2 regions of the Streptomyces sp. NPDC045678 genome follow, and region 1 is predicted to be linked to the other one. Evidence: riboswitches for the same ligand, from Rfam matches in the RefSeq annotation. Region 1 holds a riboswitch; the other holds the start of a gene.
The links. Region 1 has a riboswitch for cyclic di-AMP ahead of AC07DO_RS07915 (C40 family peptidase). Riboswitches for the same ligand answer to the same signal wherever they lie in the genome.

Region 1 (7,130 bases):
CCGCTCGCGACCAGGCACACCCGCTTCGCGCCGCCCGCGACGCCGGCCGCCGCGGCCTGCGACGCCTCGTCGGGCTTCAGCCAGGTGTACTTGAGGATCCCGGCCTTGGAGCCGAGGCGCTGCGAACAGTACGAGCAGTCCTCCGGGCACAGGCCCGACTTGAGGTTGACCAGATAGTTGAGTTTCACCCGTCGCCCGAACCAGTGCCGCCGCACCTTGCCGGCCGCGGCCACTACGTCCAGGAGATCGTCGTCGGAGGTGGCCAGTACGGCCAGCGCCTCTTCGCGGGTCGGCAGCTCGCGCCGAAGCCCCTTGTCCACCAGCGTGTTCAGCAGGTCCATGGCGCTGATCCTTACGCACGGCAGCCTCCCCGGCCAAGGAGAGTTCGCACAACAGAAACGGTTTGAGGTGTGGGTATTGCCACACCCTGGCCAGGTGGTCCGGCGGCTAAGGTCTGTGCAATGTCTACAAACAGGCCCCCCTTGACGGGCGCGTCCTCCGCGGCGTTCGGCTGGCTCGACGAGCAGGCGCGGCTGCGCGCGGACGCCGGACTCGTCCGCACTCTGCGCCCGCGCTCCGCGGACCCCGACGGTCTCCTCGATCTGGCGGGCAACGACTACCTCGGCCTGACCCGGCACCCCGAGGTCGTCGAGGGTGCGGCCGCCGCGGCCATGCGCTGGGGCGGCGGAGCGACCGGATCGCGGCTGGTCACCGGCTCCACGGAGCTGCACGCCGAACTGGAGCGTGAGCTTGCCGGGTTCTGCGGCTTCGAGGCGGCCCTCGTCTTCTCCTCCGGCTATGCGGCGAACCTCGCCGCCGTCACCGCGCTCGCCCCGCACGGCTCGCTGATCGTCTCCGACGCGGGCAACCACGCGTCCCTGATCGACGGGTGCCGGCTCGCGCGCGGGACGACCCAGGTGGTGCCGCACGCCGACCCCGACGCGGTGCGCAAGACGCTGGACGCCCACGACGGGCCCGCCGTGCTGGTGTCCGACTCGGTGTTCTCGGTGGACGGCGACATGGCGCCCCTCGCCGAACAGGCCGCGGTGTGCCGGGAGTTCGGGGCGGGGCTGATCGTCGATGACGCCCACGGACTCGGGGTGCTCGGTGACGGCGGCCGGGGCGCGCCGCACATGGCGGGGTTCGCGGGAGCGGACGACGTGGTGGCCACCGTGACGCTCTCCAAGTCCCTCGGCAGCCAGGGCGGCGCCGTGCTCGGCCCCGCCGCCGTCATCGAGCACCTGGTGAACGCGGCCAGGACCTTCATCTTCGACACGGGCCTCGCGCCCGCCGCGGCCGGTGCCGCGCTCGCCGCCCTGCGCCTGCTGCGCCGTGAGCCCGAACGCGCCGCGCGCGCCCGCGAGGTCGCGGCCGCCCTGCATCGGCAGCTCACGGCCGAGGGGCTTTCGGCGGTACGTCCCGACGCCGCCGTCGTCTCCGTGCGCGCGCCGTCTCCGGAACGGGCCGTCCAGTGGGCGGCGGAGTGCCGGGCCGCGGGCCTGGCCGTGGGGTGCTTCAGGCCGCCGTCGGTGCCGGACGGCATCTCGAGGCTGCGGCTGACCGCCCGCGCGGATCTCACCGACGCACAGATCGCCGGTGCCGTACGGGTGATCAGCCGCAGTGCGCACCGATAGCGTGCCGGGCCCCGTCAGAGGCCGGAAAGCGACTACCGGAGGCTGTTGAGGAACGACTCCCAGGGGCCGGGGGAGATGAGCAGGGCTGGCCCTGCGGTGTTCTTCGAGTCACGCACGGCGCACAGGCCGGTCAGCGGACCCGAGTCGAGGGTGGTGGTCTCGACGCAGTTGTTCATTCCATTGCTGAAACTGCTGCGCTGCCACCGCGCACCTTGAAGTGTCGTGCTGGAAGGTACGTACCGAGGCAGTGCGGTCATGGTGCCTCCTTACGCGCCGTCGCATAGCCCGGCGATGAATTCCGTTGAGTCCTCGGGTGAGAGCGCTTTTGCTTGAAGGGACAAGTAGGCCTCCGAGTAAGCCTGGAGGTCTTCTTTCCGTTCGAGGTAGAGGCTACTCGTCAAGTGGTCGAGAACAACCACATCCAGATCAGCAATGTCCGGAAATGAAAAAATAACGAAGGAACCGATCAGACCTACATGCTCACCTGCGGCGAACGGCAGTACCTGTAGCGCGACATGGGGCAGGAGGGATGCTTGTCGTAGCCGATTCAACTGTTCGGCGAAAACGTCCGCCCCGCCCACCGGCCGCCGCAGCACCGCCTCGTCCATGACCACGTGCAGACGCAGCGGCGGATCCGCGCGCAGAACGTCCTGACGGGCCAGCCGCACCTCGACCAGCGCGTCGACCTGCCTCTCCGGCACCCCGCCCAGCGCGGCCCGGGTCACCGCACGCGCGTAGGCGGGCGTCTGCAACAGACCCGGCACCACCGCCGTCTCGAGCGTGCGCATCCAGCTCGCCTGCGACTCCAGGCTGATGAAGTCCCGATAGGTCGCGGGAAGCAGATCGCGGTACGCCTTCCACCAGTGATGGCGTCCCGCCCCCTGGTCGTCGGCGCCGGTGAACGCGATGAGCAGGTCACTGAGTTGCGGGTCCTGCACCTGGTACACCTCCAGGAGCAGGCGCACGTCGGCGGCCTTCACGCCGCTGTGTCCCGTCTCGATCCGGCTCACCTTGGACTGGTGCCAGCCGGCCCTGGCAGCGGCCTGGCTGCTCGTGAGTGCCGCCTGCACACGCAGCGCGCGGAGTTCGGCACCGAGCTGACGACGGCGCACCGCGGGGCCGTACTGCATGCCCGTCTCCTTTCGGACGGAGCCGCCGGATTTATCAGGCGACGGGGCGGGGCAGTAGGCGAGATTAGAGGAAGTACCGCTCTCCCGCCCAAATACGGTCTGCCGTAGCAGAGTTCACCGCTTCGAGCGACAGATATATGCACATCTCGGTGGATCGCCACCCGTGACCGGCCAAGGAGTGGCAGGCTGGCGCGAAGCACCAGTCCGGGACTGTCCTCGAGTCATCCGCCGCGGGTCGGAGACCGGTCCCGGTGGGAAAGGGACAGCGCCGCCATGGCAGACCACCAGGAAGCCTCCGTCACCCTGCCGAGCAATCCTGCCTCGGTCCCCGCCGCCCGGAAATACGTCTCGCGCGTGCTCGCGGAATGGGGCCTGCCCGGCGACGCCGAGGTGGCCGAGACGATCAGACTGATCGTCTCCGAACTCGCGACGAACGCAGTGCAGCACACCCTGGGGCAGTCGCCCACCTTCACGGTCGACGTCGAACTCGAGCGTGACGAGCAGCTGCGGATCGGCGTCACCGACAGCCATCCGCGCTACCCCAAGCGCCTGCCCGCAGCCGTCCAGCAGGACAACGGCCGCGGCATGGTGATCATCCGCTGGCTGGCCGCCGAATGCGGCGGCAGGCTCTCGGTGAGCCCCACCGACGAGGGGGGCAAGACCGTGTGGATCGCGCTGCCCTGGCGCGCCCCCGTCCGGCGCACTCCCCGCGACGCCGCCCACTGACCGCGGGCCGAACGCCGCACGGGCCATCGCTCTACCGGCACCGTTCCCTGCGCATCGGGCCCGGGGCGCCCCCGCGGGCCCCCGACGGCCTGACGTCCCCCGGCGTCCTGACATCGGGCTCCTCGGCGAGCGCCGCCTCGACACGGGCCAGGGGGCGCCGCGCGAGCCGTGGCAGTACGCCCCACAGCCCGACGCACACCAGCAGCGTCCCCGCGCACGCGAGGACGCCCTCGGCCCGACCCGACGTCACATCGACGACGAGCAGCACCGAACCGGCGAGTGTCAGGACCAGGACACCCAGGCCGACGGCGGCGAGCCGGGACGACACCCGCACGATGAGCGGCTTGGCCCGCTGCTGGAACAGTGAGCGGTGCAGCGCGGCGGGCGCCGTGAACAGCGCCGCCGCGAGCACCGCGAGCAGCAGCGTCGTGACGTAGGTGCCGCGCTGCACCGCGTCCAGCGACGGAAAGCGCGGGCTGAAGGCGAGGGTGAGCAGAAAGGCGAAGAGGATCTGGACGCCCGTCTGCGTCACCCTCAGCTCCTGGAGCAGCTCCGCGAAGTTGCGGTCGGCGCGCTCCAGCGGCGTCTCATTGCGGGCGGTACAGGCATAGTCGTCGGACATCCCGTACGGGTATCCCCGCCGGGGGGGGGGGGGGGGCACCCCCCACCCCCCAGTGTTGGGGGGGTGTCAGGCCCCCCCCGGTTGTTTTGTGGCCCCCCTCCCCCCCCCCCCCCCCCCCCCCCCCCCCCCCCCCCCCCCCCCCCCCCCCCCCCCCCCCCCCCCCCGCCCCCCCCCCCCCCCCCCCGGACCGTCCGCGGTGGGTCAGCGGACCCTGCCGTACCAGACGCTCTTGGACCAGATCTTCTCCAGGCGCACCACAGTGCCCCTCTTGGGGGCGTGCCAGATGCGGTTGTTACCCGCGTAGATCCCGACGTGGTAGACGTTCCGACCGGAGTGGAAGAACACCAGGTCGCCGCGGGTCCGGTGGGACCGGGAGATGTGCTTGGTCTTGTTGTACTGCGCGGCGGCGGTGCGCGGGAGCTTCTTGCCCGTCTTCTTGAACGAGTAGAGCGTCAGCCCCGAGCAGTCGAACCGGTTGGGTCCCGCCGAGCCGTAGCCGTACGGGGAGCCCTTCTTGGACGCCGCGATCTTGAGCGCCTTCGTCCCGTGGGTGGCCGCCTCGGCCTCCGACGCGAGCCCGGGGGCCACGACGGTGCCGCCTACGACGGCGAGCGTGAGGACCGATGCGGCACCGGTCCTGGTGAGCAGCGACGGAACATGATTCAGCGCGGTCATGCGCAACCCTTCGTCAGCCGCCTGTGAAAGATGACCTGTCGGGTTCGGGCAGGCGAAGATGCCCGGCCGCGTGGTGCTCTGCGGCTTCACCCCAAGGGCGTCGTCCGGACTTCCCGGACGGGCCCGTCGTACCTGGGTCCTCCACTCCTGCCGTTGCACAGATGTCGACCGGTCATCCGGGTGGCGGCAGGACTCGGCGTCCGCCCGGACCGCCCCGCCGCTGTGGCGGGGGCTTGTCGTCGGAAGGGATCTTGACCCGAGATGGGTCGAAAAACCGAGCCGAAACGGCGTTTTGTGAGGCTCCTCACGACTGACCTGTTCAGGTGGACACTGCCGAAATCGGCTCCTGACGGTGGGGTCCGACGACCGCTCGACCAGCAGCGGAATACGTAATTCCGCCAGTGCTGTACTCGCGGAACGCAACTTTCGCCCCTGCGAAGAACGACGTATTCGTACGCCGTCCGGGGTAGCCCGACTGGTCCGTTTCGAAGTGACCCCGGACGTCGAGGCGTCGGGGGCGCGGTCGGCCGACGGCCTCTCAGCCGCCGCGCGGGGGCGGCACGGTGACTCTTCCGGCCCGTCGCTCGCCGTCGAGGACGCGCAGAGCCTGAGCGAGCGTCGGCGCGTGGACTTCGCTCTCGCCCCGCTGGTGCATGAGAGCGAGCGCGTCGCGCAGGGCGCTCGCCCGGCCGACGAGGGCCTGGGCGGCGCGGAGCCCGCCGTAGGTGTGCTCGGCGCGGGCCGGATTGATGCGGCCGAGCAGGTCGACGACTTCGAGGTAGCGGTCGACGAGCTCTGCCTCGGCGCGGGTCAGCGCGGGCAGCGGCGGCAGTTCGGGCGGCAGCATCGGTGGCGTCACCTCGGGTCGCGGGCGGCGAGCGACGCCTTGCGGCTCGGAATGATCCGGTCCACGAGGCCGTGGGCCAGGGCGGCGGGGGCGTCGAGGATCTTGTCCCGCTCGATGTCCGCGGCGATCTGCTCCCTGCTCCGTCCCGTGTGACGCGCGAGCATCTCCTCCAGCAGGCGCCGTGTGCGCAGGAGTTCGTCGGCCTGGATCGCGAGGTCCGTGGCCTGTCCCCTGAGCGGTTCGGTGACGGCGGGCTGGTCGATGAGGACGCGTGCGCCGGGCAGTGCGCATCGCTTGCCGGGCGTGCCGGCGGCGAGCAGGACGGCGGCGGCGGAGGCGGCCTGCCCGAGACAGATCGTCTCCACGTCGCAGCTGACGAACCGCATCGTGTCGTAGATCGCGGTCATCGCGCTGAACGAGCCGCCGGGGGAGTTGATGTACAGCGCGATGTCCCGGTCCGGCGCCTGGTACTCGAGGTGCATGAACTGCGCCATCACGTCGTTGGCCGAGGTGTCGTCGATGGGGGTGCCGAGGAAGACGATGCGCTCTTCGAGGAGCTTGGAGTACGGATCCATGGTCCGCACCCCCGAACTGGTGCGTTCGGTGAACTCGGGCAGGACGTGACGGGCAGACGGGGAACGGTTCATGGGGCGCCTCTCAATCCGGTCTCTGTAAAAAATGTACAGGACGTACGTTGCGCGGGGAGGTGAAGGCGCGTCATGCTGCGTCCGGCGCGCGGCGTACCGTCTCCGAGGCATGGAACGGAGCGAGGGCGAACGGGACTTGCTGACTCTGGAGCTGGACGTCGTCCACGGTGTGGTGGCGCGCGGGGACAGCGGGGTGCTTGAGACGGTCGATCCGTCGGTGCGGGCGGTGATGGGCTGGTCGCCGACGGCGCGGGTGCTGGCGCTGGAGGCCGGAGGTTCGGGCGCGCTCCGGGGTGCCGGCGGCGCTGAACAGTCGTACGTGCCGGGTGAGCCTCCGGACGTGGTCGTACGGATCGCCGCCGCGTGCACGGCCGACGGTGACCCGGTCACGGTCCGGGGAGGCCCGAGCTTCACCTTCCCGAACCGACTCCGCGCGGACTTCCCCTCGCCGCTTCCCCTGTTGCTCTCGGACGCCGAAGGCCGTTGTGCGACAACGGAGTTGACTCGCCCGCACAACTGGCGGCCGGGTGAGTGGGCGGAGCTGATCTCCGGTGCGGCGGGGGAGTGGGCGATGGCCGTCCACGACGGTTCACCCGTGTCGATCTGCCACACCCCGGCCGCCAACGCGCGCGCGGCGGAGGCCGGTATCTGGACCCGCGCGGACTTCCGCGGCCGCGGCCTCGCCCCGGCCGCGGTCGCCGCGTGGTCCCTCCGCGCGCGCCGCGACAAGCAGGTCCTCTTCTACAGCACCACGGCCGACAACCACGCCTCGCGCTCGGTGGCCCGCACCCTGGGCCTGGCCCCGCTCGGCTGGATCTGGGCGGTGGTGCGTCGGGCGCCGGCCGCCGA
Region 2 (7,130 bases), on a different contig from region 1:
CGCCGTCCGCGGCGAGCAGTTCCTCGATGCGCGCCGCGGCGCCGTTCTCGTCGATGTCGTCGTACTCGTGCACCCGGCCGGGTTCGGCGGCCTCGCGGCGCCACTGGGCGTACTTGACGGCTTCGGAGAGGGCACGGACGGCCCGCTCGGCGGCGGGATAGGCGGGGATGCGGTACTGGTCGGAGGCGGGCGGCTCGGGGGCTTCCGTAGCCGTCGGCTGCGTGGTGGCCGGTGTCTCCGGCTCCCTGCCGGTCGGCGGGGTGGGCGCGTCGGGTCCGGTGCTGGTCGCCGCGGCCAGGGCCTTCGCGAGGCCGCCGAGCTCGACGTGCACCACGGCCACCGGTTTCGCCGGGCAGCCGGCCGCCGCGGCCCGCAGCTCCGTGGCGAGCGTCTCGGGGTCGGTCGTCGCGCCGTCCTCCCCCACCCAGGGGATCGCGTTGACGATCACCGCGTCGCAGCCGTCGTCCGACAGGGCCTCGGTGAGCGCGGCGCGGAAGTCCGCCGGGGTGGCCCCGGTCGTCAGGTCGCGGGGCCGCTGCGGCCGCAGTCCGTCGGCCACACACGCGTCGTACGTGAGGAGGCCGAGGGACTCGGAGTTGCCGAGGATGGCCACGCGGGGCCCGGACGGCAGCGGCTGCCCCGCGAGCAGGAGTCCCGCGTCGACCATCTCGGTGACGGTGTCGACGCGGATCACGCCCGCCTGGCGCAGCAGCGCCGAGACGGTGGCGTGCGGCAGCCGGGTCGCCTGGACGGCGTGTCCGGTCGGCGCGATGCCGCTGTGCCGGGCGCCCTGGACGACGACCAGCGGCTTGGCGGTCGCCGAGCGCCGCGCGAGGCGGGTGAACTTGCGCGGGTTGCCGATCGTCTCCAGGTACATCAGCGTGACGTCGGTGTCCGGGTCCTCGAACCAGTACTGGAGGAGGTCGTTGCCGGACACGTCCGCGCGGTTGCCGGATCCGACGAACGTGGACAGGCCCGCGCCTCGGCGGTGCAGTCCGGACAGCAGGGCGATGCCGATGGCGCCGGACTGGGTGAACAGGCCGATGCGCCCCCGCGCGGGGGACTGCGGGGCGAGCGAGGCGTTGAGCCGCGTCTCCGGAGAGGTGTTGATGACGCCGAAGGCGTTCGGGCCGATGATCCGCATGCCGTAGGACCGGGCCTGGCGCACCAGTTCGCGCTGCCGCTCGCGTCCCTCGACGCCGCTCTCCGCGTACCCGGCGGACAGCACCACGAGGCCGCGCACCCCGTGCTCGCCGCACTCGGCGACGGCCTGGGGGACGCGGTCGGCGGGCACGGAGATCACCGCGAGGTCCACGGGCTCCTCGATGTCCGCCACGGAGCGGTGCGCGGGCACCCCGTCGATGTCCGCGCCCTCTTGGTGGCCCTCTCCGGAAACGCTCTCTCCGAAGGCGCTGTTCACCGCGTACAGGCGCCCGGTGTAACCGGACTCCTGGAGGTTGTTCAGGACGCTGCGGCCCACGCCGCCGGGGGCCCGGCCCACCCCGATCACCGCGACCGACCCCGGTGTGAGGAGGCGCTGCACGGACCGTCCCTCGGCGCGCTGTTCGCGGGCGCGCTGCACGGCGAGCGAGCGGTCGGTCGGCTCCAGGTCGAACTCCAGGCGGACGACACCGTCCTCGAAGCTGCGCTTCTGCTGGTAGCCCGCATCCGTGAAGACCTTGATCATCTTGGTGTTGGCGGGCAGCACCTCGGCGGCGAAGCGGCGGATGCCGCGCTCCCTGGCGACGGCCGCGATGTGTTCGAGGAGCGTGGAGGCGACGCCCCTGCCCTGGTGGGCGTCCTGCACGAGGAAGGCGACCTCGGCCTCGTCGGCGGGGGCGCTGGCGGCCATGCCGCGCTCGTCGATGCGGTCGTAGCGCACGGTGGCGATGAACTCGCCGCCGATGGTGGCCGCGAGCCCCACCCGGTCCACCTGGTCGTGGTGGGTGAAACGGTGCACGTCCTTGGCGGACAGTCGCGGGTAGGGCGCGAAGAAGCGGTAGTACTTCGACTCGTCCGAGACCTGTTCGTAGAAACTGACCAGGCGGTCCGCGTCCTCGGCCGTGATGGGCCTGATGCGGGCGGTCCCTCCGTCGCGCAGCACCACATCGGCTTCCCAGTGCGACGGGTAGTCGTGTCGATCCTGCTGATCCGACGGGGTCTGCATGGGGCCAGGGTACGGGTCGCGCGGCCGCCCGGGCCGGGGCAGGCTAGGACAGGTCGAAGGACGGCCGGGTCCGGGACCTCTGCCCGGCAGAGCACCCACGACGGCATGAGACACTGGTCTAGACAAGTGTGAGACACCTGGAAGGGCAGCAACACATGGCTGAGCGCCGCGTCAACGTCGGCTGGGCCGAGGGCCTTCACGCCCGACCCGCCTCCATCTTCGTCCGCGCGGCCACGGCCGCCGGCGTCCCCGTGACGATCGCCAAGGCCGACGGCAGCCCGGTCAACGCCGCTTCGATGCTCGCGGTGCTCGGCCTGGGTGCCCAGGGCGGCGAAGAGATCGTGCTGGCCTCCGACGCCGAGGGTGCCGACGCCGCTCTCGACCGTCTGGCGAAGCTGGTCGCCGAGGGGCTCGAGGAGCTTCCGGAGACGGTCTAGGACACGTTCCTCGCATTACGTCGATGGGGTCACCCGGAATTACGGGTGACCCCATCGACGCATGTATGCCCCTGAATAAGTCGAGCAATTCACGCACAACGTCAGGCATTCATATACGGCACCTCCGTTAATTGCGGAGGCTCACCGTGTTTACGGCATGTTGCGAATCCCTCACACGGCCGCTACGGCGCGCGGGGCGCAATCGGTGAAAGGCACGCGTCCGTTCGACGTGCGCCGCGGTCAGCGCCCTCGCCCGTTGCGCGTCCCGGCGGGCCACCGCGTCGACGATCGCCGCGTGCTCGGACCAGGACTCGCCCGGCGCCGCCGAGGGTTCGACGACGTACATCCAGGCGATCTTGTGCCGGAGCGGGGTGAGCAGCGCCGTGAGGCCGGGGCTGCCGGACGCCTGGCCGAGCGTGTCGTGGAACCAGCCGCCCAGGGACCGCAACTCCTCCCCCAGGCCGCTCCTCGCGCGCTCCTGGCCCAGCCTGACGAGCCCGCGCAGGACTTTCAGGTGCGCGTCCGTGCGGCGCTGCGCGGCGCGGGCCGCGGCGAGGGGTTCGAGCAGCGTCCGGACCTCCAGGAGGTCCGCGGCCTCCTGCTCCGTCGGTTCGGCGACGCACGCGCCCGCGTGCCTGCGGGTGACGACGAAGCCCTCGGCCTCCAGGGTGCGCAGGGCCTCGCGCACGGGGACGCGGGAGACTCCGTAGCGCCGCGCGAGGAGTTCCTCGGTGAGCTTGCCGCCCCTTTCGTACACACCGGCGACTATGTCATCCCGAATGGCCGTGCATACCGAGTGCGCGGGAACGCGCATGACCGGACCTCCGCTTTGATCCCCGCGCAACGCGGTCTACCGACGCTCGTTCCGTGACTCTATTGCAGAGGGCCGGAATTTCCGACGGCGGGCCGGAATTCATGGATATCTTTTGGCCAAGAACACGGCGGCCGGGAACGGCGAAAGCCCCGGCTCACGAGGAACCGGGGCTTTCGGTGCGATGCTGCGGAGGCGTCGGTCAGACGTTGACGCCGTGCGAGCGCAGGTACGAGACCGGGTCGATGTCCGAGCCGTACTCCGCGCCGGTGCGGGCCTCGAAGTGGAGGTGCGGGCCGCTGGAGTTGCCGGTGGAACCGGAGAGGCCGATCTGCTGGCCCGGGGTGACCGTCTGGCCGACGGTGACGCCGAGGGACGACATGTGGCCGTACTGGGTGTACGTGCCGTCGTTCATCTTGATGACCACGTTGTTGCCGTAGGCACCGCCCCAGCCGGCCTCGACGACGGTGCCGGAGCCGACCGCGTGGACCGAGGTGCCGGAGGCGGCGTGGAAGTCGACACCGGTGTGGCTGCCGGAGGACCACATGGCACCGCCGGTCTGGTAGCCCGTGGAGACGTACGAGCCGGAGATCGGGGAGACGTAGGTGTTCAGGCGCTTGCGCTCGGCCTCGCGGGCGGCGCGCTCCTTGGCCTCGCGCTCCTTCTTGGCCTTCGCCTTGGCCTCGGCCTCGGCCTTGCGCTTCTCCTCGGCGGCCTTCTTCTTGGCTGCCTCTTCGGCCTTCTTGGCGGCAGCGGCGTCGTCGGCGGCCTGGCGCTGCGCGGCGGCCTGCGCGTCGATGCTCTCGGCGAGCGAGTCGCCGACGGATATCGCCTGGGTGAGACCGGTGTGCTCCACGGCCGCTTCGTCGGCGGCGGCGAGCGCGGGGCCCGCGAGACCGCCGATGACACCGGTGGTGGTGAGCGCCGCGACACCCGCGACGTTCGCGGTGGTCCGCGTCATGCGGCTCGGACGACGGTGCTTCCCGGTGGCACGGGTGAACGCCATGTGGCGGGTGTTCCTTTCCTTCCCTCTCGCCTACCGGGTTAGCTGACGGGTTCGGAGCAGGAAGGTCTCCTACGAGTCCCTCGCCTCGCGACAAGGTTCCCGATTCACCCCAGGGGACGTGTGGGTCCCCGGCTCCCCTGGCTCGCGCCGTACGGGGACTCGGCGATGACTGCCCGGTGCCGCGGATGCGGCGTACTGCGCGACGGACAGCCGGGTCGACGCTAATCGGGGCGTCTGTCAATCGACAAACAGAACTCGACTTTTGTAGCGCACGCCACACGGCAGACAGGCAACCTCCATATGAATCCGGACATATGAGGACCCCGGTGGCCGAAACGGGCCATCGGGGTCCTCATAGTTGTCCGTTTAGTTATCCGTCACTCAGCCGGTGACCACGCTCACTTCACCGATCCCGAGGGCCCTGACGGGCTCCTCGATCTGCGCGGCGTCCCCGACGAGGACCGTCACCAGGCGGTCCTCCGGGAAGGCGTTCACGACGGCCGCGGTGGCCTCCACGGTGCCCGTGGCGGCCAGCCGCCGGTACAGCTGCGCCTGGAAGTCGTCCGGCAGGTTCTGCTCGACCTGGTCGGCGAGCGTCGCCGCCACGGATGCCGCCATCTCGTACTTGAGGGGGGCCACGCCCACCAGGTTCTGCACGGCCACGTCGCGCTCGGCGTCGGTGAGCCCTTCGGCGGCGAGGGTGCGCAGCACCTTCCACAGATCGTCCAGCGCCGGACCCGTGTTCGGGGTGTCCACGGAGCCGCTGATGGCGAGCATCGCGGCGCCCGTCCCGTCCGGGGCGGAGCGCAGGACCTGGCTGAACGCCCGTACACCGTAGGTGTATCCCTTCTCCTCGCGCAGGACACGGTCCAGGCGCGAGGTGAGGGTGCCGCCCAGGCAGTACGTGCCGAGGACCTGGGCCGGCCAGACGCGGTCGTGCCGGTCGGCGCCGACCCGGCCGATCAGCAGCTGCGTCTGGACCGCTCCGGGGCGGTCCACGATGACGATGCGGCCGCGGTCGTCGGCGGTCACCGGTGGCACCGGGCGCGGCTCGCCCGCGGAACCGGTCCAGGCGCCGACGGTGTCCGCGAGGACGGCGTCCAGATCGGTGCCCTCCAGATCGCCGACGACGACCAGGGTGGCCGTGGCGGGCCGGACGAACTTCTCGTAGAAGGCACGCACCGCCGCCGAGTCGATGGCCTCGACCGTCTCCTCGGTGCCCTGGCGCGGGCGCGACATGCGCGATGTCGGCGGGAACAGCTGCCGGGAGAGCTCCTTGGCCGCGCGGCGCGCCGGGTTGGCGGCCTCGTGCGGGATCTCGTCCAGGCGGTTGCGTACGAGCCGCTCGATCTCGCTGTCCGCGAAGGCGGGGGCCCGCAGGGCGTCGGCGAGCAGGCCGAGCGCCTTCGGGAGGCGGGAGACCGGCACCTCGAGGGAGACCCGCACGCCCGGGTGGTCGGCGTGCGCGTCGAGGGTGGCGCCGCAGCGGTCGAGCTCGGCGGCGAACTCCTCCGCGGAGTGCTTGTCGGTGCCCTCGTTGAAGGCCCGCGCCATGATGGTGGCGACGCCGTCCAGGCCCTCCGGTTCCGCGTCCAGGGGTGCTTCGAGGTGGACCTCGACGGCGACGACCTGCTGGCCGGGGCGGTTGCAGCGCAGGACGGTGAGACCGTTGGGCAGCGTGTCGCGCTCGGGGGCCGGGAAGGCCCAGGGCTTGGCCGTGCCGGCCTGGGGCTGGGGGTGGAACTGCATCGTCGCGGCCTCGGTCACTTCGCCGCCTCCTCTTCTTCCTCGGCACCCTCGTCGGCGCCTTCCACGGGCTCGTACACGAGGACCGCGCGGTTGTCGGGGCGCAGGCGGGCCGCGGCGACCTCCTGGACCTCCTCCGCGGTGATGTCGAGGACGCGCTGGACGGCCGTCAGGGCGAGCTGCGGGTCGCCGAACAGGACCGCGTAACGGCACAGTTCGTCGGCGCGGCCCGCGACCGTGCCGAGCCGGTCGAGCCACTCGCGCTCCAGCTGCGCCTGGGCGCGCTCCATCTCCTCCGGAGTGGGGCCCTCCGCGGCGAAGCGGGCCAGCTCCTCGTCGACGGCGGCCTCGATGACGGGCACCTCGACGTCGCCCGACGTCTTCACGTCCAGCCAGCCGAGCGAGGGCGCCCCGGCGAGGCGCAGCAGACCGAACCCGGCGGCGACCGCCGTGCGGTCCCTGCGGACGAGCCGGTTGTAGAGCCGGGAGGACTCGCCGCTGCCGAGAACGGTGAGGGCGAGGTCGGCCGCGTCGCACGCGCGCGTGCCGTCCTCCGGGAGGCGGTAGGCGGCCATCAGGGCGCGAGCCGGCACTTCCTCCTCGATGACCTCGCGCAGCTCCTTGCCGATGCGCTCGGGCAGCGAGCCGTCGCGCGGCGGCTGCTTGCCGTCGTGGCCGGGGATCGACCCGAAGTACTTCTCGACCCAGGCGAGCGTCTGCTCCGGGTCGATGTCGCCGACCACCGACAGGACCGCGTTGTTGGGCGCGTAGTACGTACGGAAGAACGCGCGTGCGTCGTCCAGGGTGGCCGCGTCCAGGTCGGCCATGGAGCCGATCGGTGTGTGGTGGTAGGGGTGGCCCTCCGGGTACGAGAGCGCGGTGAGCCTCTCGAACGCCGTTCCGTAAGGGACGTTGTCGTAGCGCTGGCGGCGCTCGTTCTTGACGACGTCGCGCTGGTTGTCC

Region 2: linked by a shared signal. The riboswitch ahead of AC07DO_RS15390 (M23 family metallopeptidase) and the one ahead of AC07DO_RS07915 (C40 family peptidase) in region 1 are both predicted to bind cyclic di-AMP.

What each region holds. Positions count from the first base shown of each region.
Region 1 covers NZ_JBWKJS010000002.1:300,047-307,176, reverse strand. Annotated here, with positions in the region: gene bioB (biotin synthase BioB) at 1-341, opposite strand, end outside; gene AC07DO_RS07940 (8-amino-7-oxononanoate synthase) at 462-1,634, shown strand; gene AC07DO_RS07935 (DUF397 domain-containing protein) at 1,667-1,891, opposite strand; gene AC07DO_RS07930 (helix-turn-helix domain-containing protein) at 1,901-2,764, opposite strand; gene AC07DO_RS07925 (ATP-binding protein) at 3,038-3,490, shown strand; gene AC07DO_RS07920 (DUF6328 family protein) at 3,522-4,112, opposite strand; gene AC07DO_RS07915 (C40 family peptidase) at 4,314-4,787, opposite strand; cyclic di-AMP (ydaO/yuaA leader) riboswitch at 4,791-4,967, opposite strand; gene AC07DO_RS07910 (hypothetical protein) at 5,326-5,634, opposite strand; gene AC07DO_RS07905 (ATP-dependent Clp protease proteolytic subunit) at 5,643-6,281, opposite strand; gene AC07DO_RS07900 (GNAT family N-acetyltransferase) at 6,391-7,130, shown strand, end outside.
Region 2 covers NZ_JBWKJS010000004.1:152,845-159,974, reverse strand. Annotated here, with positions in the region: gene AC07DO_RS15405 (bifunctional acetate--CoA ligase family protein/GNAT family N-acetyltransferase) at 1-2,167, opposite strand, end outside; gene AC07DO_RS15400 (HPr family phosphocarrier protein) at 2,323-2,604, shown strand; gene AC07DO_RS15395 (GntR family transcriptional regulator) at 2,732-3,418, opposite strand; gene AC07DO_RS15390 (M23 family metallopeptidase) at 3,618-4,421, opposite strand; cyclic di-AMP (ydaO/yuaA leader) riboswitch at 4,434-4,596, opposite strand; gene AC07DO_RS15385 (M16 family metallopeptidase) at 4,803-6,188, opposite strand; gene AC07DO_RS15380 (M16 family metallopeptidase) at 6,185-7,130, opposite strand, start outside.